One region of the Exiguobacterium sp. PHA03 genome, then DNA from elsewhere that is predicted to be linked to it. Evidence: riboswitches for the same ligand, from Rfam matches in the RefSeq annotation. Region 1 holds a riboswitch; each other region holds the start of a gene.
What was found. A riboswitch is a leader RNA that binds a small molecule or an ion and turns the genes downstream of it on or off. The one in region 1 is predicted to bind S-adenosylmethionine.

Region 1 (7,798 bases):
TTCACCGAGTCAATCGCAAGTTCCGAGACGACTGGCTGGAGGAATCCGTGAACGACGAGGCGTTCTGCTTCCTTCCGTGAAAGACCACGGCTCATCAAGTAGTAGAGTTGTAGTTCATCGACACGACCGACAGATGCCGCGTGTCCTGCCATGACGTCATCCTCATCGATTAAGAGGATTGGGTTTGCATCACCACGTGCCTTTTCCGACAACATGAGGACACGTTCCGTTTGAACGCCGTTTGATTTCGAAGCGCCGTGATGGATCATCGACGTTCCGTTGAAGATGGATGTTGCTGCGTCTTTTTGGACACCGTGGATCAAGATGAAACCTTCTGATCCTTTACCGAAATGGTCCGTACGGACGTTGAAGTTTTGTTTTTGCTCTCCACGACCGACCGTAACGGCTTTCGTATCTGAGAACGAATCGTTTCCGACGAGGTGTGTTTTTGTTTCTGTGACCGTGTGACCGTCATTCATGTGACCGAGTGCCCATTCGAGCTTCGCGCCTTGTTTGACGACACCGCGACGGTTCATATACGTGATGGCACCCTTAGATAGTGTATCTACACCACCAAAGAGAACTTTTGCGTTGTCTTCGACGAATACTTCTGTGACGACGTTGACGTTATGCGCTTCGTCACCGTAAGAGACGAAGTTTTCGATATACGTCAATTCGCTGTCAGCATCTGCAACGATGATTGCGTGATGGTAAAGGGCAGCGCCTGATTGCTCAAGCGTGTAGATTGCTTGCATCGGTACAGACAGCTTGACGCCTTTTGGTACATAAAGGAACGTACCGCCGTTACGAAGTGCTGCGTTTAATGCCGCAAGACGATCTTCGTTGACTTGAACACCTTCAGTCATGAAGTACTTCTCGACGAGTTCCGGGTGTTGTTTTAATGCGTCTTCGAGCGTCGTGAAGATGACGCCGTTCGCCGCTTCACTGTTTTGCGCGTGGACGAGTTGTCCGTTACGCGTGACGAGCATGTGATCACGGTTTTCGCCGATCAATGCTTCGATATCTGAAGAAAGACCAGTGACGGTTTCAAGTTCCGTCGTACCTTCTGTGAAGTTCCAGCCTTCGATCTTGATTTTTTCTACTTTTGGCAATGCGAGCGTTGGGGCAAGATCAAGCGCGTCTTGACGCTTTGCGACCATCCAAGATGGTTCCCCTAAGCGAGTCGCACGTTCTGCCACTGCCTCGCGATTTACTGCAAGATTCAGTTCTACAGTCATCATGCTTCCTCCCTCGTCTTACGCTTTTGTTTCGATTTCGACGTCTTCGATGCCGAGTTCTTTTTTAACCCAGTCATAACCTTCTGCTTCGAGACGGTGTGCGAGTTCTTTACCGCCAGACATGACGATTTTTCCGCCCATCATGATGTGGATGAAGTCTGGCTCGATATAGTTCAAGAGACGTTGATAGTGCGTGATGATCAAGCAGCCGAATTCAGGTGAACGCATTTCGTTGACACCTTTTGCAACGACTTTAAGTGCATCGATATCAAGACCTGAATCGATTTCATCGAGAATCGCGATTGCTGGTTTAAGCATCATCATCTGAAGAATTTCGTTACGTTTCTTTTCTCCACCAGAGAAACCTTCGTTGAGGTAACGGTGTGCCATTTCTGAAGGCATCTCGAGAAGACCCATTTGTGAATCAAGTTCACGGATGAATTTCATGAGTGAGATTTCATCGCCTTCTTCACGACGCGAGTTGATTGCTGAACGAAGGAAGTCTGAGTTCGTAACACCACTGATTTCGCTTGGGTACTGCATTGCGAGGAACATACCTGCTTGTGCGCGTTCATCGACTTCCATGTCGAGGACGTCTTCGCCGTCGAGTGTGACTGAACCAGATGTCACTTCGTACGATGGGTGACCCATCAATGCTGATGCGAGTGTTGATTTACCTGTCCCGTTTGGTCCCATGACCGCGTGGATTTCCCCGCCTTTGATTTCCAAGTTGACGCCTTTCAAGATTTCCTTGCCGTCGATCGCGACGTGTAGATCTTCAATCTTCAAGTGTGAAGCCTTCATGTTAGAATCCCTCCATCTATTCATTTCGTGACTGACGATTCAGAACACGAGCGTTACTAATTTAGTATCATTCTAATCTTAAAGAAACATGGCGTATTATTCAAGCGTCATCGCTCGTTGTTTTTTCTCAAAATCATGCGTTTTGTTGAGAATCATTCGAAAGTTTCATCGGTTCCTCCAGTTCCTCGATCGTCGAAGTCCGATGAATCCGTTGTGACAGTAGGAGCAGTGGTATTCCGAATAATGTCAAGCCCGCTAAAATCCCGAAAATCGGTAACGGACGGTCCGCTCCATATAAACTTAATAAATGTCCGCCGGCAATTGGACCGATTGATTGTCCGATCGACGTCAAGCCCATTGCCCCGAAATAACTGCCCCTTAATTCCGGCTTCGCAAAGCGATCAGTCAAGATGTCGGTCATCGTGAACATCATCACTTCCCCGCACGTGAAGATGAACATCGCGACGATCATCCACCAGATCGCGTTTGCATTCCCCATGACGAACAGTCCGATCGCAACAGTCGCAATCCCGGTCGTGATCGAAACGAGCGGTGACGTCTTGACGCCAAACTTCATGATCGGATACTGCACGATCAAGACGGTGATCGCATTGATCGTGATTAAGATCGCATAGAGTGTCTTCCCGCCTTCAAGGAGTGACGTCTCCGTCAAGAATTGCGGCAAGGTCGAATTGAACTGGCTGTAGCCGAAGACCCCGAAGATGATGCCGGCGAGTGCCAGCGTAAAGGCGATATCCGTCCGCAACAGACGAACCGTCGCTCCGAACGAGACCTTCTTGCCACCATGTGTCTCAGTGATTGGATGACGTTTAAATAAGAATCCAATCATCACCCCGTATGCCATATAGACGAACGCCGTGATGTAAAACGTTGCGGACGTATTCCCCGCACTCAGCAGTAAGGCAATTCCTGGTCCGATCGCAGCTGCGATGTTGATCATCGCGTAACGGATATTGAAGACGAACAATCGGTTCGCTTCGTCCGTCGTATCACTGATCAAGGCACGAGCGGATGGCTCAAAAATCGAACGACAGACTCCGTTCAAGGCACTGAGGATGAAGAATGCCCAGAACGTCTCGACTTGCGCGAGTGCGATGAAGACGATCGCGAACCCGATCGTTCCGGCGAGCATCATCGCCCGGCGACCATACCGGTCCGACAATGTACCGCCGATGAAACTCATAACGAGACTGGCGATCGCCGAAATACTGAGAACCCAGCCGACATCGACCGGATCAAACTTCAGAACGGTCGTCATGTAGATAGCGAAAAATGGCATCGTAATGAACGTTCCGAGACGTGAGAAAAACGTCCCGAACAAGACCCCGATTGTCAACGGATGCAGTTGACGTATGCGTTGCATATGATTCCCCCTAACCCCTGTTTCAGACAAATGAAAAGCATCCTTCCATTATATAGGAAGGATGCCGGCTTCGGTGAACTTATTTGCTGACTGGAACGACCGCACCTTTGTACTTGTCGAGAATCCAATCTTGGTTTTTCTTCTCGTGCAGCACGTCAAGAAGTGCTGTGACACGTTTGTCTTTCTCATCGCCGTCACGTGTGACGATGATGTTGACGTATGGTGAAGACTCATCTTCTGACGCGATCGCGTCTTTCAACGGGTTCAAACCGTTATCGATCGCATAGTTCGTGTTGATGAGGACGGCGTCGCCTTCATTGTTCTTGTAAGCTTGCGGAAGAAGCGATGCTTCGATGTTCGTCTTGAACTTGAGTTTCTTCGGGTTCTCCGCGATGTCACCGAGTTGCGCGTCTGTCGTTTTACCGTCTTTGAGTTTGATTAATCCTTCGTTTTGAAGGAACGTCAAGACACGACCGCGTTCCGCGACGTTTGAGCTCGTTAAGATCGTTGCACCGTTTGGTAACTTATCAAGTGACTTGTATTTCTTCGAATAGATACCGAGTGGCTCAACGTGGACGCCACCTGCGTTCGCAAACTTATACGATTTGTTTTCTTTCTCTTGTTGCTCGAGATACGGTACGTGCTGGAAGTAGTTCGCGTCGAGTTCTTTTTCAGCGAGCGCTTTGTTCGGAAGCACGTAATCTTGGAACTTCTTGATTTCAAGCTTGTAGCCTTTTGCTTCATATTCCTTTTTGACGTGTTCGAGGATCTGAGCGTGCGGTACGTTCGAAGCACCGATGACGAGTGTCTTGTCGTCGCTTCCTGATGATTTTTCGCCACAAGCAGCAAGACTGATTGCTAAAACGGATACAGCGGCAGTACCTACGAATTTTTTCCAAACTTTCATGAATGATTCCTCCAATATGAATAAAATTTGAATTAACGTTTATCGATTGCTCGGATCAGTAAGTCCCCAATGATTTGGATGACGAAGACGATTGCTAAGATTAAGAGGGTCGCAATGACGATGACATCGTTTTGAGAACGCTGGAATCCTTCGATGAAGGCCATGTCCCCGAGTCCACCTCCGCCGACTACTCCGGCCATTGCCGTGTAACCGACAAGTGCAACGAGTGTAACCGTGATACCAGAAACGATAGCAGGCAATGCTTCTGGGATTAAGACTTTGTAGATGATTTGGAACTTCGTCGCGCCCATCGATTCAGCTGCCTCGATGACACCTTTATCGACTTCGCGAAGTGCGAGTTCAACCATCCGACCGTAGAACGGTGCGGCTCCTAAAATCAGTGCCGGTAATGCTGCTGTTGGTCCGAGGAACGAACCGACGACTGCTTTCGTAAATGGAATCAATAAGATCAGTAAGATGATGAACGGAATCGAACGGAAGACGTTAACGATCAAGCTCAAGATCGAATAAAACGCCCGATTTTTGAACAACAATTCTTCATTTGTCGCAAACAATAATAAACCAATGATCAAACCGAGAACGAATGTCGAAAGACCAGCGACTGCCGTCATATAGATCGTACTGCCTGTCGCTTCCCACACCATGTCCCAGTCTAGGTTGTCAAAGAATGAAATCATCGGTGATCCACCTCCACTTCAACATCACTGGCTTGAAGCTTCGTGATGACCGCTTGTGTTGCTTCTGTTTCCCCGATTAACTGAATGAACAGTGTACCGAGCGCCCCTTCCTGTGATTGACCGACGTTTCCGCCGATGATATTGAACAGGACGGGTGAATCCTTCATGACTTCCGCGAGGATCGGACTTTCCGCCGTCGATCCGACGAACGTCAACTGAACGATTTTTCCGGTTGGGTAGCGTTCGCGGAGTTTCGCGAACGTCAACTCGTTTTCCGATGGCGACGTCAATTGTTTGACGAATTCCTTCGTCATCGCTTGCTTCGGATGACGGAAGACTTCTGCGACCGGTCCTTGTTCGACGATTTTACCGGCCTCCATGACGGCGACCCGGTGACAGATTTTTTGAATGACGTGCATCTCGTGTGTGATCAAGACAATCGTCAGTTTCAATTTTTCATTGATGTCGACGAGTAACTCAAGAATCGAGTCCGTCGTCTTCGGATCGAGTGCACTCGTTGCCTCGTCACATAAGAGAACGTCCGGGTTCGATGCGAGTGCCCGAGCGATACCGACACGTTGCTTTTGACCACCCGATAATTGCGACGGATAGGCTTTTTCACGTCCATCCAAACCAACGAGTTGAATCAGTTCCGCAACTCGTTCCTTACGGCGAGCCTTCGGGAAGCCACCGAGTTCGAGTGGGAACATGATGTTTTCTTCAACAGTCCGTGACCAGAGTAAGTTGAAGTGCTGGAAGACCATCGAGACATTCTTGCGGACGCCTCGTAATTCTTTTGGTTTCAGTGATGTCATTTCGACACCATCGATTTGAATCGAACCACTCGTTGGTGCTTCGAGCATATTCAACAATCGGATCAAGGTCGATTTCCCTGCTCCGGAATAACCGATTATTCCAAAAATTTCACCGCGCTCGATTGTCAGATCGACATTCGCGACGGCTTCGACCGCTCCGCGCTTTGAGCGATAAATCTTTCCTACGTCTTGTAAACGAATCACAACTGTCCCTCCTAAAATAAAAAAAGTGCGCGCGTTTTAGAGCAAACGCGCGCACTTTTCAGTACACAAAACCATTTGCTCTCATCTCCCAGACTTTTGTCTGCTGGAATTAGCACCACTTCGGATTAGATCCGCGGTTGCCGGGTTTCATCGGGCCAGTCCCTCCACCACTCTCGATAAGAGTTTCGGTATTAAGTTTGTAGAATATATTCTGAATATTAGCAGGGGTTATTTTTGTTGTCAAACAGTTTTTTCAGAAACTTTTTCGAGGAACGTGAAAGCACGTGTTAAGTCTTCTTTCAAATCTTCCGCATCCTCAAGTCCAACTGAAATCCGAACGAGACCGTCCGTGATGCCGAGTTCTGCCCGACGTTCTGCTGGGATCGACGCGTGCGTCATCCGTGCCGGAACGGAAATCAGGCTCTCGACGGCACCAAGACTCTCAGCAAGTGTGAAGAAATGTGTCGCCTCGACGAGTTTTTCTGCGTTCGCTGCTGAACCGACATCAAAGCTGATCATCCCACCAAATCCAGTCGCTTGTTTCGCTTGGATGTCGTGACCAGGATGCGATGCAAGTCCTGGGTAGAAGATGTTCGAGACGATGTCTTGCGCTTGCAAGAACGCAACGAGATCATGTGCTGTCTCTTCGATCGCATCCATCCGGATACCGAGTGTACGAAGACCACGGACGAGCAAGAAGCTGTCTTGCGGTCCAAGCACGCCGCCTGTCGAGTTTTGGATGAAGTGCATCTCTTCGCCGAGCGCATCATCTTTGACGACGACAAGTCCAGCGACGACGTCCGAGTGTCCGCCGATGTATTTCGTCGCACTGTGCAAGACGATGTCTGCACCGAGCGCGAGTGGTTGTTGATGATATGGTGTCGCGAACGTGTTGTCGACGACGAGTTTAAGATCGTGACGTTTGGCGATCGTTGCGATCGCTGCGATGTCCGTTACTTTCAACAACGGGTTCGTCGGTGTTTCGACGTAGACGATCTTCGTGTTGTCTTGGATCGCTGCTTCCGTTGCTGCAAGGTCCGTCGTATCGACGAATGTCACTTGAATGTTGAACTTCGGTAAGACGCGTTGCATCAAGCGGAACGTACCACCGTAGACATCATCTGTCATGACGATGTGGTCGCCAGACTCAAGCAAGTGGAAGACGGCATGAATCGCTGCCATCCCAGAACCGAAGGCAAAACCACGTGCGCCACCTTCAAGATCCGCAATCAATCGTTCGATGCTCGTCCGTGTTGGATTCGCTGTCCGTGAATATTCGTATCCGTCTTTGAGTTGACCGATTTTATCTTGCTTGTATGTGCTTGTTTGATAGATCGGAGGTGTGACGGCTCCTGTTGCCCGGTCGACACCTGTTCCTCCATGAATCAATGCTGTCTTCTTACGCATGAGTTTCGTCCACCTTTTCAAAGATTTGTTGGCTTAAATAGCGTTCGGCACTGTCTGCGAAGACGGTGACGATCGTACTGCCGGGGTGACGCTTCGCGATATCAAGCGCAGCAACGAGCGCTGCCCCTGCTGAGCTACCGACGAGTAATCCTTCGCGAGCAGCGAGTGTATGAACCGCGTCAAATGCATCACGGTCAGAAATCGTATGAATCTCATCAACGAGTTCACGTGGCACGAGGCTTGGCCATTTCGCTGTACCGATACCTTCTGTCTTATGCGGACCGGCTGGACCACCGTTCAAGACGGAGCCTTCCGGTTCAACGATTGCTGCTTTTGTACCG
Region 2 (7,798 bases), on a different contig from region 1:
CGAGTAAACCCGATATGAGCCTGGCACAAAAAGCGATCGACCGGGCGAAAATCTATACCGTCAAACAGACGACATCCTTTTTCGCAAGTCCGACGAGCCCAAAAGGCAGTGGACTTGTTGAACAAGGCAAACGCGTCTATCCGCGTCACCGGGTCGGAAATTTCTATGTCATCCAATCAGGTTGGACACCTGTCTATCTTCCGGTATCCGCCGTGACGATCACGTCGGATAAACGAGTCGTCAAAAAGAATAATACGCGTGGTGAAAAGCTGATCCAAGCAGCCGTCCAGCATATCGGAACACCCTACACATGGGGTTCGCAAGATGCCGTAAACGGTGGCTTCGACTGTTCCGGACTGATTCACTATGCGACGAACCAAGCTGGAAAATACGGTGGTCGGACGAACGTTCGTGGCTACTGGTATGGTGCGTTCTTCACGAATCGCCGGACGAGCATCTCAAGTGGTAAACGCTCAGATATCGTCTTCTTCCAGAACACCTATACAGACGGTCCATCGCATATTGGAATCATGCTTGATAACGAACACTTCATCCATGCGGGTGGTTCACAGCTGCAAATCAATTCAATCTATGAACCGCGTTGGCAGGAGCATTTCCTCGGCTTTAAATCGATGTAATAAAAAAGACGAATCCGTCGGTTTCGACGGGTTCGTCTCTTCTTATCGCAACACGTCAGAAAGTCATCTCGACGTATTTCGCCACTTGTCGGTCCATCAAGTATAATTCGATCTGTTCACGGTAGGCTTTATAGTGGTCGGATGCGATATGCGCTTCAAGCGCTTCTTCGTCCCGATACACTTCATACAACATGAATTGATGCTCATCCTCGATCGATTGGTGCAAGGAATAACGTAAGCATCCTTCTTCTTTTTGTGAAGCATGATAAACCGTTTGTAAAATCGGGAAGACTTGATCCGCAAGTCCAGCTTTGATTGTAAGTACAGCATTGACGACGATTTCTCCCATGTTACATTATCCCCTTTCGTGATTACCTGTATCTGTACCCATTTTCGCGAAAAGACACACGTTAAAGGAGCTTGAACATGCAAACTCAACTTTTTGAAGCACTCGAACAATTCGAACCGACAATGATCGCGTTACGTCGCGATTTTCATCGACACCCGGAACTCTCTTTCCAGGAAGTCCGCACACCAGAACGGATTGCCGCCTTTTACGCAGAACAGGGCATTCCTCATCAAACAGCCGTCGGAGGTCGTGGTGTCGTCGCGACGATCGAAGGCAAACAGCCTGGTCCGACGATTGCGGTCCGTGCCGATTTTGATGCTTTACCACTTCAAGAAGAGACGACGCTTGCCTTCCGGTCGATCCATCCCGGGGTCATGCATGCATGTGGACACGATGGTCATACGGCGATCGTGATGGTCCTTGCTGCTACACTCTATCCGTTACGCGATCAATTGCAAGGAACGATTCGGATCATCCACCAGCATGGAGAAGAGGTCTTTCCCGGTGGAGCAATCCAAATGATCGAAGCCGGCGTCCTCGAAGGGGTCGATGCAATTTTCGCGACACACCTCGAAAATGATTTACCGGTTGGCACGATCGGGTTCCGGGAAGGACATACATTGTGTGCGATCGACGAATTCGAAATCATCGTCCATGGTCAAGGTGGTCATGCCCAGGCACCGCATAAAACAAAAGATGCTCTCGTCGCTGGAGCGCAACTCGTCTGCAACTTACAACATCTCGTTAGTCGACGGGTTGATCCGTTTGAGCCGGCTGTTCTCGCAATCGGTTCTTTCCATGCAGGAACAGCACCAAATATCGTTACGGGTGAGGCACGCATTGTCGGGGAAATCCGAACGTTCAATGAGACACTGCGGCATCAGCTCCGGCAAGAAGTCGATCTTGTCGCTAAGACGACGTGTGCTGGCATCGGTGCTTCGTATTCGATTGACTTCACGACTGGTTACCCGGCGCTCTGGAATCACCCGGACGAGACAAAACTCGTTCAGGAAGCTGCTGCTTTCTTACCGGAAGCATCCGTCCGGGCACTCACACCAATGATGGCGGCGGACGACTTCGCACATTACTTAACACACGTCCCGGGTAGTTATTTCTTTACCGGCTCTGGCTATACGGACGGTCGCGTCAACTATCCGCAGCACCATCCACAGTACGAGATCAATGAACAAGCGTTGTTGATCGGTGCGAAGACACTTGGGGCAACCGTTTTACGTGCCTTAAATTCTAAGGATTGACTTTATTTCTTTGTGAATGGTATCATCACAACAATGATAACGAATGACATCAACTTCATATACCCTTATCAAGAGTGGACCGAGAGATCTGGATCGATGACGTCCCAGCAACCTGCGCATAGCAAGGTGCTACGACCAGCAAAGCGAAAGCTTTGGTTGATAAAAAGCGGCGACTCCTTTTGCAACCAAGCGAAGGAGTCGTTTTCGTTTTCTCGCTGTCAGACATACAATGGGGATTTCCCACGGAGAGGAAGAGACAGATGGAAAAAGCAACATTTGCAGGTGGATGTTTTTGGTGCATGGTGACACCATTTGAAGAATTACCAGGAATCGAGGGAATCGTATCAGGTTACATGGGCGGACACGTCGATAACCCGACATACGAGCAAGTCAAAACAGGAACGACGGGACACCTCGAGGTCGTCCAAATCACGTTTGATCCGAGCCTGTTCCCGTACGAGCGTTTACTTGAACTCTACTGGCCCCAAACGGATCCGACGGATGCAGAAGGTCAATTCCAAGATCGCGGTACGCAGTACGCGCCAGCAATCTTCTATCATACGGATGCGCAGCATGAAGCTGCGATTACTTCTCGTGACGCTCTTGCTGCAAGCAACCGTTTCAAACAGCCAATCGTGACGCGGATTGATACCGCTTCTGAATTTTATCCAGCGGAAGAGTACCATCAAGACTTCCATAAGAAAAATCCAGAGCACTATAAAAAAGATCGTGCTGCTTCTGGTCGCGATGCTTTCATCGAGCAGGAATGGAAAGATACGACGACGGTCTAATCACCTCGAACCACATACAGTAGCTGAGACTGATTTCAAACATCTCGTTCTTCCCTTACTTTCAGTAGAAAGTGGAGGATGATCGAGATGTTACGGGAGTCAGTTTTTTGTATGCAAACAAATGATGTCTTCTTTATCAACACCCTTACATAAATTTGTAACCGTTTACAAAAACAGTCTTTTGTTTTACGGTTAATAAAAATTAACCGGTTAAAAAGGAGATGATTGCATGGAACAAAAAGCGATTCACATATTAGAGAGCTATGAACAGTTAAAAGTGATCAGTGATCCGTTACGAACAAAAATTCTTATGTTTCTCGTCGAAAAACCACATACGGTACATCAGTTAGCCCACTTGCTGACGTTATCCCGCGCGAAGGTCCTCTATCACGTACGGGAACTTGAAAAGCATGACTTGATTCGTCTCGTCCGGACGGAAGAACAGGGCGGCAATCTATTGAAATACTATCAAGCGATTGCTCGAGGATACATTCCTGCCGATCATCTACTGAACTTCGTCGAGACAAATGAAGCGACCCGACAGTCGTATCTCGAAGTATTGGACCGGGCAAAGACACGCGTTCTAACGGCTCCGACAGCTACTTTTTCTCCTTCATCTTCGAACGTCGAGGACTGGATGAGCTTATCACTTCAAAAGGAACTGACGATGTCTGAAGCCGACTTCCAACGCTTTGCTACAAAATATCGTGCTCTATTGGACGAGTTCACACGGTCTCCTTCACTAGACGAAGAAGATAAAAAACACTTCTATATCATGTCGACTGCCTTCGCAATTGATGAACCACTGTTTGAGAACGACGAGGTCTAAATCGGAGGTGTCTTATGCTACCTGTTGAAATGGATACGGAACAATCACTGTTTAAAAATCAATCTTTTTTATTTTTATGGGGGTCCGGTATGTGCTCCGCCCTCTCCCTATCAACCTATCTGTTTGTTGAACAATGGTATGTCATCCATACGCTAAACCAGGCGTCATATCTCGGATTCGTCCTCATGGCCACCTTGTTACCCCGTATTTTTCTCATGTTGTTCGGTGGCGTCTTATCCGATCGCTATAAACGTTCAACGATCATGCGTATCTCAAGCGGTCTACGGATCAGTTTTATAATTTGCCTCCTCGTGTTACTTCATGCCGATCAGCTTACATTGCTGACGATTTTAGGATTTGCCTTTTTATTCGGTAGTGTGGATGCATTCTTTTCGCCAGCGAATGCTTCCTTACTGCCTACACTCGTTTCGAAAAAACAGCTCACTAAAGCCAATTCATTGATTCAGACATCTAATCAAATCGCTCTCTTTTCAGGTCCGATTCTTGGTGGAGTCATCCTCAGTCATTCTTCTTACTCGTACGTCTTTCTCGTGATTTTCGGAACACTCTGTCTGACGCTTCTCTTCACGTATGGTATTCGTGAATCTAAGGTCAAGCGAGCACGTCAGCATTCAGCTTTCTTTGAACTAAAAGAAGGGCTACATTACGTCTTTCACTTTCAGCAACTCAAGCAGACACTTTTTCTTGTCATCTGTGTCAATTTCTTTTTCTTTGGACCACTCTTACTCGGAATCCCCTTACTCGTTCATGATGTGCTCCAAGGAGATGCGATGGATTTAAGTTATATGCAAGGGGCTTATCAAATGGGAATGCTCGGAGGGGCGCTCTGGAGTGGTTTTGCGCAGACGAAAGCAAATGGGCTTACCTCATCGGTCCGATTAATTGGCGCCTTAGGTTTGCTTTTCTTCCTGCTTAGTCAAGCCCAGCAGATTTTGTTGTACCTGATCATCCTGTTATCACTTGGTGTCCTTTCTTCCATCATCAATATTCGCTTCATTACGTTCATCCAGTCTCAGTGTGCGGAACAGACGATGGGACGTGTCATGAGTGTCGTGAATGCCGCGTCAAACGGTCTCGTTCCATTATCTTATGCGCTTCTCTCTTTTCTACTGTCGTTTCATGTTTCAATCACGACGATCATGTTGTACTGTGGTCTTCTTATCCTTGTCCTCTCGCTTTACTTCAGAAGACGAATGGTTCATCTATTCGATTGAAATCAAGTCACAACACATAAAAACATGCGAATCTCCCGATTGAATTAGCGGGAAACGCGCATGTTTTATTTAGTCAATCTAGAACGTGAGTGTTCATCCTCGACTCCTGCAGGGAAAGAAAGCGCGAATCGCGCTTTCTTCAGGGTCAGGTAAGACCCGGCAAATCGCATGGAATGCGGGATGACGCGGCTTACCTCCCGCCTGCGGAAAGCGAGGATGACAGAAACGTTCGTCAGTCGATCGAACTAGTATCAGATTTTTTAAGAGACTTGCTTCGGTATATCCTTCGCCTTCTCTTCCGGCGCCACGACTTGATACCGCTTCAAAACGAAGATCCCACATACCATGACGGCGAGACCGACGAGCTGACCGAATGATAAATCAATTTGCGGTAAACCGAACCAGCCGAACGTATCAACAGCAAGAGCAAAGCTTAACTGCGAAATCAGAACGACAGAGATCGCGACGGACGGACCAAGCAACTGAATCCCACGCATGACACAAAAAACGACGCCGACACCGACAAGTCCACCAAACCAATAGAGTGGCGATACGTTTTGAATCTGTCCGATCGTTCCACCACGAAACAGGACATACGTGATGCTTGCTCCGATGAAGCCGACGAAGAAAACCAGCGTCGTCGTCGCCCATGCGCCGAATGCATCACTCATCCGAGCATTCAATACCGTCTGCAAACTGATTAACATTCCAGCCAATACGGCACATACAATGCCTATTATCATGTTCGTTCCTCCTTACTCATAGCTGTTACCGTTCGCTTTCTCGCGAATCCGTTCCAAATCGACGATGATGATCTTGCCACGTCGTCGAACAAGGATCTCTTCCTCACACAACTTCGTGATGATCCGGTTAAGGTGACGATAACTCGTTCCAAGCCAGTCAGCGACGTCATGTAGATTCGACGTCCGCATCTCCTGATAAAACAAACTGTCACTAGCTTCGGACGCAATCGATAATAAGTAGCCTGCAAATCGCTCCTCGACCGTATAGAGTACGTGGTGCGACGCTGATTTCGAATCGGCATACCACTTCGCTGTAATTGTTCGTAGTAAAAATTGCAGAAAGACATTCGTCGTATTGTGCTCGCGTAAAATCGCATACGGCACGCTCAACACATCGACATCGGTCACCGCCTCAACTGTATTCAACACTTCTCGTTCATTGATGAACTCGGCGTCACCAATCACTGTCAGTGGTGTTTTGAATCGTAAAATCCGTTGTTTCCCTTCTGACGAAGCAGCAGAAATTTTGACCTTGCCTGCGACGATGAAGTACATCCGGTCGATTGTCGCACCGGTCGTACAGAGGAGTTCTCCTTTTCGGAAGGTTTCTTCACGCAACCAAGCGCGCGTCTCTTCCGTTAAAATCGTATCCAGTCCATATTGTTGGATGACGGTTTCCATGTTCGTTCCCTCCCTTTAGGCAAGTGAGAAAATCGCAACTCCTGCAAGCATGAGACCCACACCAACCCACTGACCACGATTTCCTTGTTTTTTTAAGACACCGAACCATCCTTTTAAATCAATCAGAAAGGCACATAAAATCTGCGCGACGAGTAACAAACACATCGCCCATGTCATGCCGAGTTTTTGGATCGCTGTCAGTTCCGTTACGACGACTAGCACGCCAATCAAACCACCGCTCGCATAAATCCACGGTAACTGACGGAATCCGCCGATTTTCCGATCTCGTACGAAGCTATAAATGACTAAACAACCCATCAGACCAACAAAGTGGACGATCAATACGGATAACCACGGTCCGACGCCTGTCGCAAGGCGCGCATTGAATATACCTTGCAGGGCGATGAACAGACCGCTCATCAAAGCAAACACGACTCCTTGCACGTCATCTCCTCCTTTAATCTCTACACTAGAGTAGACCTTATTCGTGCCTCACTTGAAAAGGACAAATGTCCCATTTTCAAAAAAACATGAAAAACCCGCTTTCCACAAGCGGGTTTACGGGTCATCATTGTATGTTCATGTCGCAAAACGAGCAGTCGTCCGCTTCAGCTGTTCCTCTGCTTCCTCCATCATGCGCGTAAACAACTCAGCAACCGTTGGCACATCACGAATCAAACCGGCAACCAGTCCAGCGTTGACATATCCTTTCTCTTCATCGCCTTCAAGAGCGCCTGTAATATGATACGACTCATTCGTCTGATCGAGAAAAGCAGCAGGTGTCTTGGCTGTGAGCTGTTCGACGTAAGGACCATCAAGGACACGTCGGACAAATCCAACGGAGCGCCCGATGATGCGTGTATCGGTATCTGTCGCATCCGTTAAGCGCGATTTATAAACTGGGTGGACCTTCGCATCTTCCGTCGCGATCAACCGTGTTCCGAGCTGGACGCCGGCAGCACCAAGCAACAGGACAGCTGCTAGCCCACGCCCATCGCCAATCCCACCCGCTGCAAGAACCGGAATCTTGACCCGGTCGACAAGCTGCGGAATCAAAGTGAGGGTCGTCAGTTCAAGCGGGGAATTGATACCTGCCGCTTCAACTCCCTCCGCTACGAGTACATCAGCGCCTGCCTGTTCTGCCTTTACTGCCTGTTTGACTGAAGCGACAACAGCGATCGTTTTGATGCCAGCAGCTTGAAGTCGCTCTATGTATGGTGCCGGATTTCCTGCCGACAAAGAGACGACCGGAATCTTTTCTGCAATCGCGAGATCG
Region 3 (7,798 bases), on a different contig from region 1:
TCAAGCCTCCTGCTTTTCGCATTGACAGCTTATCCACATTGGGTAATCATGAGGAACAGAGAGACTTTTTTTGAAAGGGGAGATACCCGATGTCTCAACAATCACTCGAAACCATTGAACTCGAGTTAGCGATCCTGATCCGGCGCTTAACGACGGCGACGGCAGACAATCGTAATTTGGACCGTGCTTCTTATCTCTTACTGCGACAATTAGCGGATTCCGGCAACGTCGGTGTTAAAACACTTGCCCGTGAACTTCAGCTCGATGTCTCGACCGTCAGTCGTCAAGCAGCGGCACTCGATCAGAAGCAACTCGTTGAAAAAGTAAAAGATCCGACAGATGGGCGAGCCTTCTTCTATCATATTACAGATAAAGGACAACAAGAACTCACCATCTACCGAACCGCACGTCTCGCGAGCATCGAACGTCTACTGACAGACTGGCCAGCGGATGATGCAGAAGATTTCGGACGCCTATTGCAACAATTCAATCGCGCCTTGCGCGAACGGTAATGGAATCACACCATTAAAAAAACGGACGCGAAATCGATTGATTTCGTGTCCGTTTTTTCGTCATCATTCATCACGTATGAGAAACCTGGCAAACCGAACGAATTTGCGCGATATGTTCCGGTGAAGTTCTACAACAACCGCCAATCAATCGTGCTCCAGCTTCATACCATGTCTTTGCGATGGCTTGGAACGACGTGCACTGATTCGTACCCGACCACGTCTTTGCGACCGGATCATAGACTTCACCGGAGTTCGGATAGACAATGATTGGAACACTCGTCAACGTCTTAACGTGACGGATGAAGTCGGTCGCGTAGGATGCCGGAAAACAATTTGCACCGATTGCTGCAAGTTGCGGATGCTGTCCGATTGTCTCGATGCATATCGCAAGCGGTGTTCCCTCACTGATGTGCGTCGCATCTTGAAGCGAGAACGTCAGCCAAGCAGATACTTCCGGGAACGCTTCGAGAATCCCGAACAACACGACAGCTTCCTCAAGCGACGGAATCGTCTCGAATGCCAGCAGATCAGCCCCTGCTTCAATCAATGCTTCGATGCGCGGTCTGTGGAAGGCTTCTAGCACATCTGCTGACACACCATAATGACCGCGATACTCAGAACCATCTGCTAAGTAGGCACCATAAGGACCAACTGATCCCGCAATCAATGCGGCACTCTTTCCGCTACGCGTCCGTGCATCTTGCGCTAAGGTAACCGTTTGTCGAATTAACGCTTGTGCTTCCTCGGTCGTGATGTGACGTTGCTTGAATCCTTCGATACTTGCTTGATAGCTTGAGGTGATCGCAACATCGGCGCCCACTTCAAAGTAATCGTGATGGACACGCTCAATCTGTTCCGGTGCTTCGATTAAGAGGCGTGCTGACCAGAGTGGATCGTTCAGGTCGAATCCCTTTTGTTCGAGTTCAGTCGCAAGCGCACCATCTAAAATTAGGAAAGGAACTTCCTGTAATCGTTGATCAACTGGATTTTTGATTCGGGACATCTTCAACACTCCGTTTCTGAGAAGAATTCGTGAACGCATGAACGACATAACAGATCACGATGAATGGGATACCGCAATACAAGGCGACTCGTTGCGTCGGATCAAATCCGATACCAATCAGGGAAATCAAACAGACGACAAAAGCGGCGATCGGTACCAATGGAAAGAGTGGTGTACGATAGACCAATTCGTCGACCGTATGCCCTTCGCGGAGGAATTGTTTCCGGAAGCGATACTGCGCAACGCTGATACTCATCCAGACGACGACGACAGCAAGGCCGGAAATCGAGACGAGCGCAATATAGACACTTCCTGCTGCATAGATGCTAGACAGCAAAGCAAGTCCTCCGCCAAGCATGCTGAACAATACAGCTCGAAGTGGAACCCCACTTGGCGTCACCTGGGCAAAGAAGCGCGGAATCATGCGTTCGTTCGCAAGCGACCAAAGCATCCGGGAGGCAGCGTAAAGCCCAGAGTTCGCTGCCGACAAGATCGCTGTCAGAATGACGAAGTTCATCACGTCTGCCGCATACGGAATTCCGATTCGTTCGAACACCGCAACGAACGGACTTTCGAGCACGCCCTTCCCTTCCGTTGGCAATAAGACGGCTAATACGATGATCGTACCGACGAAAAAGAGGACGAGTCGCAAAATCGTTGTTCGGATCGCAAGCGGAATCGTCCGCTTCGGATCGACCGCTTCACCCGCTGCGACGCCGATCAATTCCGTTCCTGAGTAAGCAAAGTTCACAGCAAGCATCGTCATGAAGATCGCAAATGCTCCATTTGGAAACAATCCTCCTTCCGTTAAGGAAGAAAAGAATGGTGCTGGGCTACTATCTTGTAATGGGATGAAGCCAACGATGGCTCCCGCACCAAGTAAAATGAACGCAATGATCGTTACGACCTTAATGGCGGAGAACCAAAATTCAACTTCAGCGAACACACGGACCTTCAAGACGTTGATACCAAGGATCATCGCAGCGAATAATGCACTGAACACCCAGACTGGAATCGACGGGAACCAACGTTGCATCAAAATGCCTGCTGCCGTGAATTCTGAACCAAGGGCGACCGTCCACGTCAGCCAGTAGAGCCAGGCCACCGTATAACCGGTACCGGGTCCGATATACTTCGTTGCGTACTTATGGAATGATCCGGTTTCCGGCATGTGCACAGCGAGTTCACCGAGACTTAACATGACTAAGTAGACGACGACGGCTCCGATCAAATACGACAAAATCGTTCCGACACGTCCCGCTTGTTCCAACGTATAACCTGTACTTAAAAATAATCCTGTTCCAATGACGCCTCCTAACGACAGCATGATCAGATGACGTGATTCCATCTTGCGTCGAAAAGCTCCGCTCGTTTTCATGAATCCATTTCCTCCTCGTTCCACCTATTTCAAACAAAAAACGCATCCTCACGGATGCGTCGGTCGACAATTCGGAAATCTTATCGATCGGGTGCAGCACCCGCAGGAATTAGCACAGTATCTTTCGACCTGTTGCTGAGGTTTCATAGGGCCAGTCCCTCCACCTCTCTGGATAAGTATGTAATTGTTCCTAACCCTATCAAGTCTTTTCCGAATTGTCAACACAATTCAGAATACTCCTACCAAAAAACATTCCGCATTATAATGACCCGGAATGTTAGAACACTTTATTTTTTTGCGAATAGATCCGCTGTCTTTAAGGCTGCACGAACCGCTTTTCGGTTCAATGTCCCTTGCTGGTGCTTCATTTTCTTCGTTTGGGCAGCCAGTTGCGCTTTGAGCGCCGCAATTTCCTGATCTTTTTGAGTCGTCGTTGTTTGTTTCTGCAATGCTTTGATTTTCTTATCTTTTTCAGCTAATTGAGCTTTTGCCTGTTTTTGCGCATCTGCGATTTTTTTATCTTTTTCGGCTAATTTCTTTTTTGCCTTTATTTGTGTATCTGCGATTTTTTTCTCTTGTTCTGGGAAGAAGCGTTCGAAACGAGCTACTGCTTCTTCGAGACTCACGCCAGAAATCGGTTGAACCGGTGGAAGTAGTTCCGCTTGCGCCATTTGACGGTCAAACGGTACATTCTCAGGATAGTTCGTCTCTTGATAAATGTGTTCAAGATCATTCACGTTCAAGAAATCAACGAAGTTGTCGAAGTTACCTGCTTGAACACGTGCCGGACTTTGGAAATCAGCATTGGCTACGACGTCGGATAATTGTGTATCCGCTTTGATGTCGTTCGCCCAAATATGCGTCAACTGATGATAATCCGTTAGTTCGCGCATTCGTGCATCCTTTGGAATGAGGATACTCGGCGTACCCGCAAGCGTTGCTGTGATATTTCCATGCAAGCGCGCACCAAAACTGAGGTCTGCCTGCCCGATGAAATCGAACCATGTTTGTGCGTTCAAGAAGAAACGAACACGATCGTTCATGTAAGCAGGATCCGACATCTTCACCGGATAGTTCGTCACGGACAAATCTGCGATCGGATGCGTTCCTGTATACGTCAATTTCAGTTCCTTCATCCATTGGGGAATGAAGTAATGATTCGGATACTCTTCCATTCCGCGCGTAATGAAATCAAGAACATTTTGTGGTGCTAAACGTGACGAGTTGACCGTAATCATCGACTCGGGCGTAATGTTCGTTTCACGAATATGTAAGTCGCGACCAAACGCGTACATCGAAGGACATCCGATGACACGATGATCAATGCCTTCGCGAAAACCAAGACGCGTCAAGTATTTCGACGTGATTTCCCCACGAAGACCAAGCATGCTTGAGCGCTCGAGAACGGCACTGACGAATGCTTTGACATCTTCATCGAACGGGAATCCACCATCTAAGTCTGGTTCAAACGGTGCACGTAAGCCTACACCGATGACGACGACTGGAATTTTTAATTTCTTGATAAGGCGGGTGTACTTCCGTAAAGTCGGTACGAATTCTTTTCGGAATGCGTCCGCTAACGGAATGACGTAGAGATCGAAGTTAGCATTGATCTCATCCGCCCGTTCTTCATCGTAATAGTAATAGTCCGGTGTAATCGTCGTACCTTCTGTCATTAACGTCCGAAAGATACTGTATTGATAAATGAGATTTCCAACGTTTCCTCCAATGGAATTATGTTTCATCAAATAAGGAGCATCGAACTGTTCGAATGGTGTCATACCTGCACGAATAATAATACGTTTCATAATGGATAAACTTCCCCTCTCGTCTGCTTCATTCGTCCTTGCAAGAAAAAAATGCGGAAAAATATATTATCACTTTTTTTCAATCTCATTAACAATAGATGAATTTTATTTCGGAAGTCAACGATTCCTAGGGGAAACAGGTCTTTCGTCATCAAAACGAAACATTTGTACTACTCCATTATTTTTCTAAAATAGAAAAATGTAACTATTTAATCGTTCCAAGATACATGCGTAAGTTTGATTCGACTAATTTTAAAGCTCTGAACCGTTCTGTCGAAGTAGGTTTTAACAAGGCGCTGAAAAAATGTTCCACTTCGACTGGCTGACCTTTTTCCATATCGCGCAACATCGACGATTTCATCGTATCTTCCATCGCATGCATCTGCTTCAATAGCACCGTTTCTGTATCGTCATTGAAGACCGCGCCCTGTTCTTCCATCGCCTGTTTCGCTTCGTTCATGACGTCTACAATCATCTGACGCCCGACAGCTTCTTCCCGAATCGAACCGATCGCTGAACGAAATAGCGTCGTCACACCCGCAAATGTCGAAATGAAAAGATACTTTTGCCACATGTCATCCATGATATGCATCGAGTACGCCATCGGTGCCTTCGCTTTCGCAAAACGTGTTGCGATCTCCTGCAAACGAGCTGTTGGTTTGCCGGTTCGTGAGCCAAACAACAGTCGATGTGACGGACTCGTCTGTAAAATGCGTCCTTCTGCATCAAGCGTCGATTCAATGAAGCAAAGACCGCCCAGTACACGCTCTTCTCCGAAGACTTCTGTTAACCGACGAATATGTTGCATGCCATTCAATAAAGGAATGATATACGTCTCGTTCGAAACGAATGGCGTAAGATCCTTTAAGACATTATCTAAGTGATAGGCTTTCGTCGAAAGCAAAACGACATCAAATACGTGATCCGGTCGCATGTCTCGTGTCACTAACTGAGGAGTGATCGTGATATCGCCATGAGGACTAGTGATCTGTAGACCTGTTTTTTGTAATTGTTCATATCGCTTCGGACGGACGAGAAAGGTCACCTGTTCACCTTGCTCAGCAAGACGGCCCCCGAAATAACCTCCGACTGCTCCTGCACCTACAACTAAAATGTTCATATGTACTATCTCCTCCTTACCCGTTCTGGTTATTGATTACTCCTTCACCCTAACATATTTGGAACCGATTTCCTGATTGCCAGTTGAATCTCTAAGATTTAAGTGAAGCGTTTGCATTTTAGAGAAAAACGTATATACTAACTTGTATACAAGTATACTCACTCTAGAAATCAGGTGATTTTATGTCAGAACTGTTATACCCCTTGAAATGGTTGTCAAAAGCTTCTGCCGGAGATCGTGTCGCGCACGAACTACGAATGCGGATCATTTCAGGAAAAATTGAAAGCGGTACCATATTATCCGAAAACAAAATAGCCTCTGATTTTTCAGTCAGTCGCTCACCTGTCCGTGACGCGTTAAAGGTGCTTGCAGCCGAACAGTTGATTCGTCTCGAACGAATGGGGGCGGTCGTCGTCGGTTTATCCGAGCGCGACATTCAAGAAATCTATGATGTCCGGTTACTCATCGAAACGTTCGTCTTCGAGCGACTTGTTAAGGTCGAACGGGCAGAACTCGTCCGTGAACTCAGCAAAATTCTCGAAATGATGAAGGTTGCTATCAAATATAAGGATGCTGATGAATTCTCTTTCCAAGACGTACTGTTTCATGAAACAATCATCCGCTCGATTGATCATGGGTATGTCAGCATGATTTGGCAAAATCTCAAACCAGTCATGGAAAGTTTCATCCTCCTATCGATGCGGGTACGATTCGAGGAAGACATCGAAGACTTCGAACGCATCCTCGCGAACCATGCCTTGTATATCGAAGCGATTGAGACAGGGGATCGTGAACGGATGGTTGCTTCCTTACATCAGAACTTTGATGATGTTCAGGAAGTCGAAGATCTCTGGAAAACGCAACAAATGATGTCGAAAGGAGTCGATTCACATGACTGAATACATGTTAGGCGTCGATATCGGAACGACGAGTACGAAAGCAGTCTTATTTACGACAAAAGGAGAGGTCATCGGACAAACGAACGTCGGTTACCCACTCCACACACCGAACCGTTCGACGGCGGAACAGGATCCGGAAGAAATTTTTGATGCCGTACTCGAATCCATCCGCTTGATCACAAAACGTCATCCGAGCATGCCACCGAAGTTCGTCGCGTTCAGTAGTGCCATGCACAGTTTGATTGCGATGGACGCACAACATCAACCGTTGACTGCCTGCATCACATGGGCAGACAGTCGGAGTGAAGCATGGTCGAACAAGATTAAGGAACAATATGGTCTCTCGATCTATCACCGGACCGGGACACCGATTCATCCGATGTCACCGCTTAGCAAAATCAGTTGGCTCGTCGAAGATCGTCCGGAGCTCCACGCTCAAACGAAAAAGTATGTCGGGATCAAGGAGTTCGTGTTCCAAAGACTGTTCGGAACATATGTCATCGACCACTCTCTCGCTTCAGCAACTGGTCTCTTTAATATTCATGAATTAGGTTGGGATACGGGCGCATTGCATGTCGCAGGTATCGATGCAAGCTATTTATCGGAACCCGTACCGACAACGACGTCATGTACCGGACTCAATACTGATTACGCACGACAAATGGGATTATCCGTCGATACGCCGTTCTTAGTCGGTGCTAGTGACGGTGTCCTCTCCAATTTAGGTGTCAACGCGATTCGCAAAGGGGAAATCGCGATCACGATCGGAACGAGCGGTGCCATCCGAACGATCATTGATCGTCCACAGACGGATGAAAAAGGACGAACGTTCTGTTACGCACTGACCGAGGACCACTGGGTCATCGGCGGCCCCGTCAATAACGGTGGAATGGTCTTACGCTGGATTCGAGACGAACTCGCTTCAGCAGAAGTCGAGACAGCAAAACGTCTCGGTATCGATCCGTATGCTGTCCTGACGAAGATTGCCGAACGCGTCCGCCCGGGGTCCGACGGTCTGTTGTTCCATCCTTACTTGTCCGGTGAACGAGCACCGCTATGGAATCCGGACGTCAGCGGT
Region 4 (7,798 bases), on a different contig from region 1:
TCCTTATTTTCTTTTACGCATCCATCTGGAAAATGTTTCATTATTTTAAATGTCCGGTTGCTTATTTTTAATTTCTGTCCTAATATGGAAAGAACTTTGCCTGCTCTACGACAGATCACGATTTGTGGTACACTCGAATGAGCACATCACTTACTAGAAACGAGGGTTCATCTCTATATGATTACAGTACAAAACGTCGGTCTTCGCTTTGCGGACCGAAAATTATTCGAAGACGTTAACATCAAGTTCACGCCAGGTAACTGTTACGGTCTGATCGGTGCGAACGGTGCCGGTAAATCAACGTTCTTGAAAATTCTCGCTGGTGACATTGAAGCACAACAAGGCGATGTCATCATCACACCAGGCGAACGCTTAGGCGTCCTTCGCCAGAACCATTACGAATACGAAGAATTCCAAGTCATCGAAACAGTCATGATGGGACACAAACGTCTCTATGAAGTCATGAAAGAAAAAGATGCGATTTATATGAAAGAAGATTTTTCAGATGAGGACGGCATGCGTGCTGCTGAACTCGAAGGTGAATTCGCTGAAATGAACGGTTGGGAAGCGGAGTCGGAAGCAGCGATGCTTCTACAAGGACTTGGCATCAAGGAAGACCTTCACTCGAAAACGATGGCTGAGCTGACAGGATCTGAAAAAGTTAAAGTCTTGCTTGCCCAAGCATTGTTCGGTAAACCTGACATTCTTTTACTCGATGAGCCGACAAACGGACTCGACCTGAAAGCTGTCAAATGGCTTGAAGAATTCTTGATCGGATTCGAAAACACGGTCATCGTCATTTCCCACGACCGTCACTTCTTGAACAACGTCTGTACGCACATGGCGGATCTTGATTACGGTAAGATCCAACTGTATATCGGAAACTATGATTTCTGGTATGAATCAAGTCAGCTTGCTTCGCGTATGGCAAGTGACCAAAACAAGAAAAAAGAAGAGAAGATTAAAGAACTTCAAGCCTTCATCGCACGTTTCAGCTCAAACGCTTCGAAAGCGAAACAAGCGACGTCACGGAAGAAATTGCTTGATAAAATCACACTCGACGACATTCGTCCATCATCACGTCGTTATCCGTTCGTTGGCTTTACGCCAGAACGCGAAATCGGAAATGATCTCTTGATGGTCGATGGTCTCTCGAAGACGATCGATGGCGTCAAAGTCCTTGATAATGTCCGCTTCTCGTTGAACAAGACGGATAAAGTCGCGTTCATCAGCCAGAGCGATATCGCGATCACGACACTATTCAAAATCCTTATGGGTGAGATGGAACCGGACAGCGGTACATTCAAATGGGGCGTCACGACTTCCCAATCATACTTGCCGAAAGATAACTCGGAATTCTTCGAAGGCTCGGATAAGACGATCCTCGATTGGCTCCGTCAGTATTCACCGGCAGATGAGAGCGATACGTTCCTCCGTGGATTCCTCGGTCGGATGCTCTTCTCAGGAGAAGAAGTCATGAAAAAAGCATCTGTCTTATCCGGGGGCGAAAAAGTCCGTTGTATGCTTTCAAAAGCGATGCTCAGTGGTGCTAACGTCCTTGTACTCGACGATCCAACGAACCACTTGGATCTCGAATCGATCACGGCACTCAACGATGGTTTGATCGCTTATAAAGGCGCAATGCTCTTCAGCTCGCATGACCACCAGTTCGTCGAAACGATCGCGAACCGCATCATCGAGTTGACACCAAACGGTATCGTCGATAAAGAAACGACATACGATGAGTATTTGAACAACGATACGATCCAACAGCAATTAACAGCGTTATACGCACAATGATTTTAAAAGAGACCGGAACTGTCGTTTCGGTCTCTTTTTTGAACACGTTGAAGGAGGAATGCGATATGCGACATCGCGTATGCGCTGCGTTGATTGAAGAGCAACAGATTCTAATGGTCGAGTTACATACCCCTTCCCGGACATTTTGGACGTTACCCGGCGGAGGTGTCGAGAACGGTGAAACTAAAGAGCATGCCGTCGTGCGAGAAGTGTTAGAAGAAACGCATCTTCACGTCACGGTCGAACGGAAACTTTACGAGATTTCAATGGATCAAGGAACAGAGACATGTTTTCTCGTTCGCCGTGTCTTAGATAGTCCTGAACCTCGACTCGGGATCGATCCTGAACTATCGCTTGATCAACAAGAATTACGAGCTGTTCGGTTTTGACCATTAAAGGAGCTTCAAGATGATTCACAGATTTCTCGTTTGCGTCGACTATCGTAACGATATAATCTTTGGATTAAATGAAAATTTAATAACCGTATTTATACTTAAAAATAGTAGTCGGTAACTAAGCTTTTTGATAATCCAAAATCGCTCGATCCAGCGATAGAAAACGAGAACGTTATCAAGGTGTCGACTGCCTATCCGTTTTACCGAGTGGTCACAAATCGTATACGAATCGATAAGATATGAAAAAACGGATTCTCAGGCGCGGGAATCCGTTTTTTCATGCATTGTTCTTCTTTTGTTTCGCTGCCTCTTCTTCGACACGTTGCAACAAGGCCTGAACAATTTTCTCGTTTTCTCGTTCGCCACCGAGTGACAAGAGACTTTTCCCAACGAAGTTTGCCCCTTCATTTTTTCCTGTATAAATCAACAGACAACGAGCGTGTCCAAGTGGTTTGAGCGTAAACGTCATCTCAATCTTAAATATTTTAGCTAACGTGAATCCAATCGTATTTTGTTTAAAGTCCGGCTCATTCGTATAGGCTAAATCGGTCACGATGTAGGTTTCGAGTCGGTTGCCCTGCATGTACGTTTGACGATACGTCGAACCGACGACACCCGGTTTTCGTTCAATCACCTCATGCTGGACGACGTTCGGAATCAGACGTTGCAGCCGCGTGTGATCAAACAAGTGCCATGCTTCCTCAATCGGGATATCGAGCTGTCGTTCTTCTCTCCACGTAATCATAGATCCGCCCCCTTTCTATACAAATACCCTGTCATCCGGTCTTGTAACGTCCGGTGACAGGGCGGGAGCAGATTCTTATTTTACTGTGCTTGTTTCAAGAGCAGCTCCGAGGAACTTCGCCAGTTCAAGCATGCCGTAGCGTCCTGCAGCAGCTTCGGCATCGGAATTATAGTTCGTATTCGTATTGACATCATACGTATAGATCGTACCTGACGCATCCTTAATGAACTCGATACCTGCGACCGCGATCTGGTTCGCTTGGAGGAACGCTTCGTACTTTTCAATGATTGGATCATCGAAGCCTTCAACGATTTGGAACTTCATCGGTGTTTGCGGCGCTTCTTCACCAACTGGGCAAAACAAGTCATCAATCACACACGCATCAGCTGGGCAAAGTTCGAATCCTTCCGACGTATCGACTCGGACCGCATAGACGAATTTTCCACCCACGAACTCACACCGCGTGATGTACGGTTCTGGTGCTTGGATGTACTCTTGAATCAACGTGATGCCATCGACTGGTTCGTCGAATGTCGAACCATCGAGATAAGCTTCAAGTGCTTCAATCGAATGGAATAACTGGACGCCGAGACCTTTCCCGGCACGGTTATGTTTCGTGATGAATGACGAAACACCGATTTCTTTTGCTGCTTGTACGATTTGATCACGTCCGACAGCAGCTGTTGTCTTTGGTACACGAATCCCAGCCTTACGCAATGCCGTGTATTGATTGACTTTGCTGACTTCAAGACGGAGCGCACGCGTTCCGTTAAAGACAGTCCGGTCATGCTCTTCTAACCAAGCGAGGACCCCTTCCGTCAACTCTGGCGCATAACGATGCCCCCGCGTATGCGAAGACGCACTCATACGACTGTAAAAGACACCTTCTGGCGGCAGTTCATCTAACGGTACGATTCCTTCATTCAAGTGCCACTGCTCGTACGGCAACTTGAGTTCGTCGAGACGTTTGATGAGATGATCCGTCCATTCTTGGTTTTCGTGGAGAATATGAATTTTTGTCATGATTGTTGACCTACCTTTCGTTTCGCTTCGACCAGTGGCATTACGTCACGGGCAAAGCGTTCCATTTCTTCGAGTTGTGGTGAGAATTGTAACAAGAGCAACGTGACACCAACGGCTTCGAACGCTAGAATCCGTTCGGCAATCTGTTCTGGTGTTCCGATCAAGTTCGGTCGCAGACCACGGTTCGAGACGGAATAATCATTTCGCTCGACCTGTTGTTCGAGTTGCGATTTACTGATGAAATCTTGATAACCGGCATAACCGGCGCTGTCTTCCTTGACGTCCGTGATGCGTTGCCACTCAAGAAGCGCTTCTTCTTCCGTATCCCGGCAAATGATGTAGGCAGCAAGACCGAAGCTCTCAAGCGGTGCGTGTCCCGTCGCTTCCCGGCGTATTTTCATGTCATTGATTTTATGAGCTACTTCTTCAACAGTGCCTCCATGCATGACGTAGGCATCACAATGTTCGACGATCGTCCGTTTTCCGGCTTCACTCTCTCCACCAGCGTAGAGCTTAATTCCCGGACGCTGGACGGGTTTCGGATGGAGTTCTGCCTGTTCGATCGTATAGTGATTGCCGGAGAAGCTGTACGGTGACGCATCTGCCCATAGTCCTTTCATGACCGTGACGAACTCTTCCGTTCGGGCATAGCGTTCATCGTGTGCAGTAAAAATACCGTTGTATTGTTTTGCTTCTTCTGCCCACCAGGCCGAGACGACATTGAGCGTAAATCGTCCTCCACTCAACTGATCGATGTTTGCCGCCATCTTCGCCGTCGTCGCCGGATTATGGAACCCGGGACGAACCGCTGTCATGATTTCAAGACGTTCTGTTGTTGCAGCAATCGCCGCTGCCGTTGTCCATGCCTCAAGACTCGGTTCCTTGATGCCTTTGATATCGTTCAAGTTCAATTCCGCAATTAACGTCGTCGAGAAGCCGATGCGTTCAGCTGTTTGTGCGACTTGTTTCGCATAATCGAATGTCGCTGGCATCTGTTCATCCTCGACGTTACGTAACCATCCCCCAAAAATCGGTAACCAAAAACCATACTCCACTCCATCGTCCCCCTTATCATAAAAAAACGCTCTTTTCGAAGTTCGAAAAGAGCGACGGTATCTTGTCCTGTCCGCTCTTATCTTCAGAAGGTATTCCTTCCTGGAAGTAGCACCTTCCGCCATAGCGGGGTTGCTGAAGTGTCTTCGGGCCAGTCCCTCGACTTCTCTAGATAAGATGTGTTGCATTCATCGTACAGAATTCATTGAACTAAAGCAACCATTAAACCGTCTTTTCCTATCGGATTTACCCCTAAAGAAAAATCCCGACGTAGTGTCGGGATTCGGAATTAGTATGGTGCGACGAAATCTGATGTCTGCTCTGGCGCCTGCTCCCCACGAATACGATCGTAGAATTTGGCAAGCGTGACACTGAAGTATGGTCCGACCCATAGGACAGCAAGACCAAGCGTAACGATGACAAGCAACGCCCAACCAATGAATGATAGGAAGAGTAAAAATGCTTCCATTTTATGACCATCCATGAGTTGACGTGAACGCGTGATTGCCTCGAGAATACCGATTGACGGCTCATCCCGAAGGATGTAGTACGTCAACAAGTAAGAGAATGACTTGATGATACCAGGGATGATTAAGAGTAACGTCCAGAGCGCGATAAAGATGAATTGAACAATGGCCAGCCCCACCACTTTCAGGAACATACCATATGGCTCAAACAAATCCGTCACTTTCGTTTCTTCGCCACGAGCAATCGACATGGCAATCCATGTCCAACCGACTCCTACTGGAATCAATAAAATCGACACCAATGATACAACGAGATCTATACTACTAGACGGCTCATCGATATCCGATCCAAATAAATTAGGAACACCCTGAATAATACTAAACAGCAGAAAAGCTAGGACTGCAAATCCCCAACGACCGCTGAGCGACTCCTTCGCTGCTTTCTTTAATTGAGATGACATGAGTAAGGTCCTCCTTGAAAAATAAGTTCTCACCTTACTCTACGGCTTAAAACTTCTAATGTTTCACTCTTTTTTCAATAATTTCCCGTCTCGTTGCTGGTTGAGCCAAGCACGCTCAAGTTGTCGTCCACATGTTAGAACGAGCGTTGAACATCGAAGCGCTTCATCGCAAACGAAATGTCATGTTTTTCGTCTATGTATGCTGATATATCTCCACAGCCGGATCCCGTTGCTTGTATTTCGCGACGATGACGATCAGGACCGTGATGATCACAAGCAGGAACCAAGAAGACAATTTTCCGAGATCAACGACTTCCCATCCTCTTTCCTGATGCGGATAGACCCACCCTTTAAAGAACGTCACGATATTCTCAGCGATCCAAATAAAGAACGCGATCAGTAAAAAAGACAGGACGAGCGGCATCCGGTAGATCGTCTGCTCGATCGTAAAATGAACCCATGACTTATAGAAGACAAGGACGACGAGGACCATCAATAGCCAGCGTGCATCGAAGATCCAGTGGTGGGTGAAGAAGTTGAGATAGACGAGACTGCCTACGCTGATCGCAAGCCAAGGTGGTGGGAATGCTGTGAAGCGTAAATGAAATCTTCGGAACGCTTGACAGACATAACTTGCGACACTTGCATACATGAATCCTGCATACAAGGGAACACCAGCCACTTTCGTTAGAGCCTGTTCCGGATAACTCCAAGACCCAACGTTCACTTTGAACAGTTCAAGTGCTAGACCAATCACGTGAAAGAGTAAGATCAGTTTGAACTCTTCCAGCGTTTCATAACGCGTGACAAGTAAGACGATTTGGACGAGAAGACACCATAGCAACAGGAGATCGTATCGAGCGATCGGTTCAGCAGGAAGATAACGTGAAAGAGCAAGCGCTGCGAAAATCATGACGGGAAAGACGCAACAGACGGCTTCTATGTATGTAAAACGAATCAGGTGTCGGATCGCTTTCATCCTGTCATCTCCTTTTTTCTTCAGTATACGTTTCTCTTTCGACCTTCCCCTCCTTCTTAAGATGGAAAAAACGGAAAATTTCGTCTTTCTTCTTCTACTTTCCTCATGATACAGTTAACGAATCAATTATTTTTAAGAAATGAGGTGTTAGACATGACGCGTCATCGTGCTTCCTGGTTATTACGCGCTACGTTAAAGTGGGGACTCTTCCTACTCGGTTTATTTTTACTCGCTCTCGGCTCATCGATGATGATCACTGCTGAACTCGGTGTCTCGACGTGGGATGTATTGCATCTTGGTCTCCAAAAGAAAACACCACTGTCCGTCGGAACGATTATTTTGCTCGTTGGTCTATTACTCGTGTTCGTTAAGTACACATTAGACCGCGTCACACCACAAATTGGAACACTCGTCAACGCGATTTTCGTCGGTGTCTTCATGAATCTTGTCCTTAATTCTCATCTCTTACCCTCTTTTGAGTCGATCTGGTTGAATACGATCTGGTTGATTTTCGGCATCTTCATCATCGGCATGGGGGCAGGTCTTTATGTTGCTGTCGGATATGGAGCCGGTCCACGCGATGGGTTGACGCTGACACTTGCAGAGCGATTTGGAACGTCGATTCGTCTGATGCGGACGATCATGGAGGTCACGGCATGCGGCATTGGCTGGTTGCTCGGTGGTCCTGTTTTCTTCGGTACAATCCTCTCGATTTTCTTAATCGGACCATTCCTACAATTTTGGTTGTTCTATTTCCGTCGGATCATTGCAGCGATCGATGCAAAAGGAATTCCAGCGTCTAAACGCCAAATTAGCTAAGTCGCCTGACTCGATATCATTCCGCGTGAATGATATCTCTTTTTATGTTAAAAGCA

Region 2: another riboswitch for S-adenosylmethionine. It lies ahead of msrA (peptide-methionine (S)-S-oxide reductase MsrA); the one in region 1 lies ahead of Q7C19_RS08940 (methionine ABC transporter ATP-binding protein).
Region 3: another riboswitch for S-adenosylmethionine. It lies ahead of Q7C19_RS12885 (amino acid permease); the one in region 1 lies ahead of Q7C19_RS08940 (methionine ABC transporter ATP-binding protein).
Region 4: another riboswitch for S-adenosylmethionine. It lies ahead of Q7C19_RS13010 (LLM class flavin-dependent oxidoreductase); the one in region 1 lies ahead of Q7C19_RS08940 (methionine ABC transporter ATP-binding protein).

Annotation. Positions count from the first base shown of each region.
Region 1 covers NZ_JAUTYQ010000001.1:1,695,140-1,702,937, forward strand. The annotation lists gene sufD (Fe-S cluster assembly protein SufD) at 1-1,238, opposite strand, end outside; gene sufC (Fe-S cluster assembly ATPase SufC) at 1,257-2,042, opposite strand; gene Q7C19_RS08925 (MDR family MFS transporter) at 2,176-3,426, opposite strand; gene Q7C19_RS08930 (MetQ/NlpA family ABC transporter substrate-binding protein) at 3,506-4,333, opposite strand; gene Q7C19_RS08935 (methionine ABC transporter permease) at 4,366-5,031, opposite strand; gene Q7C19_RS08940 (methionine ABC transporter ATP-binding protein) at 5,028-6,050, opposite strand; SAM riboswitch class I at 6,129-6,233, opposite strand; gene Q7C19_RS08945 (bifunctional cystathionine gamma-lyase/homocysteine desulfhydrase) at 6,291-7,457, opposite strand; gene Q7C19_RS08950 (PLP-dependent cysteine synthase family protein) at 7,450-7,798, opposite strand, start outside.
Region 2 covers NZ_JAUTYQ010000002.1:239,321-247,118, reverse strand. The annotation lists gene Q7C19_RS12390 (SH3 domain-containing C40 family peptidase) at 1-638, shown strand, start outside; gene Q7C19_RS12385 (putative quinol monooxygenase) at 694-987, opposite strand; gene Q7C19_RS12380 (M20 metallopeptidase family protein) at 1,065-2,243, shown strand; SAM riboswitch class I at 2,306-2,409, shown strand; gene msrA (peptide-methionine (S)-S-oxide reductase MsrA) at 2,504-3,034, shown strand; gene Q7C19_RS12370 (ArsR family transcriptional regulator) at 3,264-3,863, shown strand; gene Q7C19_RS12365 (MFS transporter) at 3,878-5,098, shown strand; gene Q7C19_RS12360 (DMT family transporter) at 5,359-5,841, opposite strand; gene Q7C19_RS12355 (Crp/Fnr family transcriptional regulator) at 5,854-6,522, opposite strand; gene Q7C19_RS12350 (DMT family transporter) at 6,538-6,966, opposite strand; gene Q7C19_RS12345 (NAD(P)H-dependent flavin oxidoreductase) at 7,102-7,798, opposite strand, start outside.
Region 3 covers NZ_JAUTYQ010000003.1:66,542-74,339, reverse strand. The annotation lists gene Q7C19_RS12895 (MarR family winged helix-turn-helix transcriptional regulator) at 90-512, shown strand; gene mmuM (homocysteine S-methyltransferase) at 583-1,515, opposite strand; gene Q7C19_RS12885 (amino acid permease) at 1,490-2,893, opposite strand; SAM riboswitch class I at 2,971-3,072, opposite strand; gene Q7C19_RS12880 (polysaccharide pyruvyl transferase family protein) at 3,181-4,701, opposite strand; gene Q7C19_RS12875 (ketopantoate reductase family protein) at 4,907-5,821, opposite strand; gene Q7C19_RS12870 (GntR family transcriptional regulator) at 6,004-6,720, shown strand; gene gntK (gluconokinase) at 6,713-7,798, shown strand, end outside.
Region 4 covers NZ_JAUTYQ010000003.1:91,910-99,707, reverse strand. The annotation lists gene Q7C19_RS13030 (ABC-F family ATP-binding cassette domain-containing protein) at 178-1,800, shown strand; gene Q7C19_RS13025 (NUDIX domain-containing protein) at 1,866-2,189, shown strand; gene Q7C19_RS13020 (SRPBCC family protein) at 2,473-2,940, opposite strand; gene Q7C19_RS13015 (ATP-grasp domain-containing protein) at 3,016-3,963, opposite strand; gene Q7C19_RS13010 (LLM class flavin-dependent oxidoreductase) at 3,960-5,018, opposite strand; SAM riboswitch class I at 5,093-5,195, opposite strand; gene Q7C19_RS13005 (DUF975 family protein) at 5,306-5,944, opposite strand; gene Q7C19_RS13000 (DUF817 domain-containing protein) at 6,138-6,923, opposite strand; gene Q7C19_RS12995 (YczE/YyaS/YitT family protein) at 7,077-7,742, shown strand.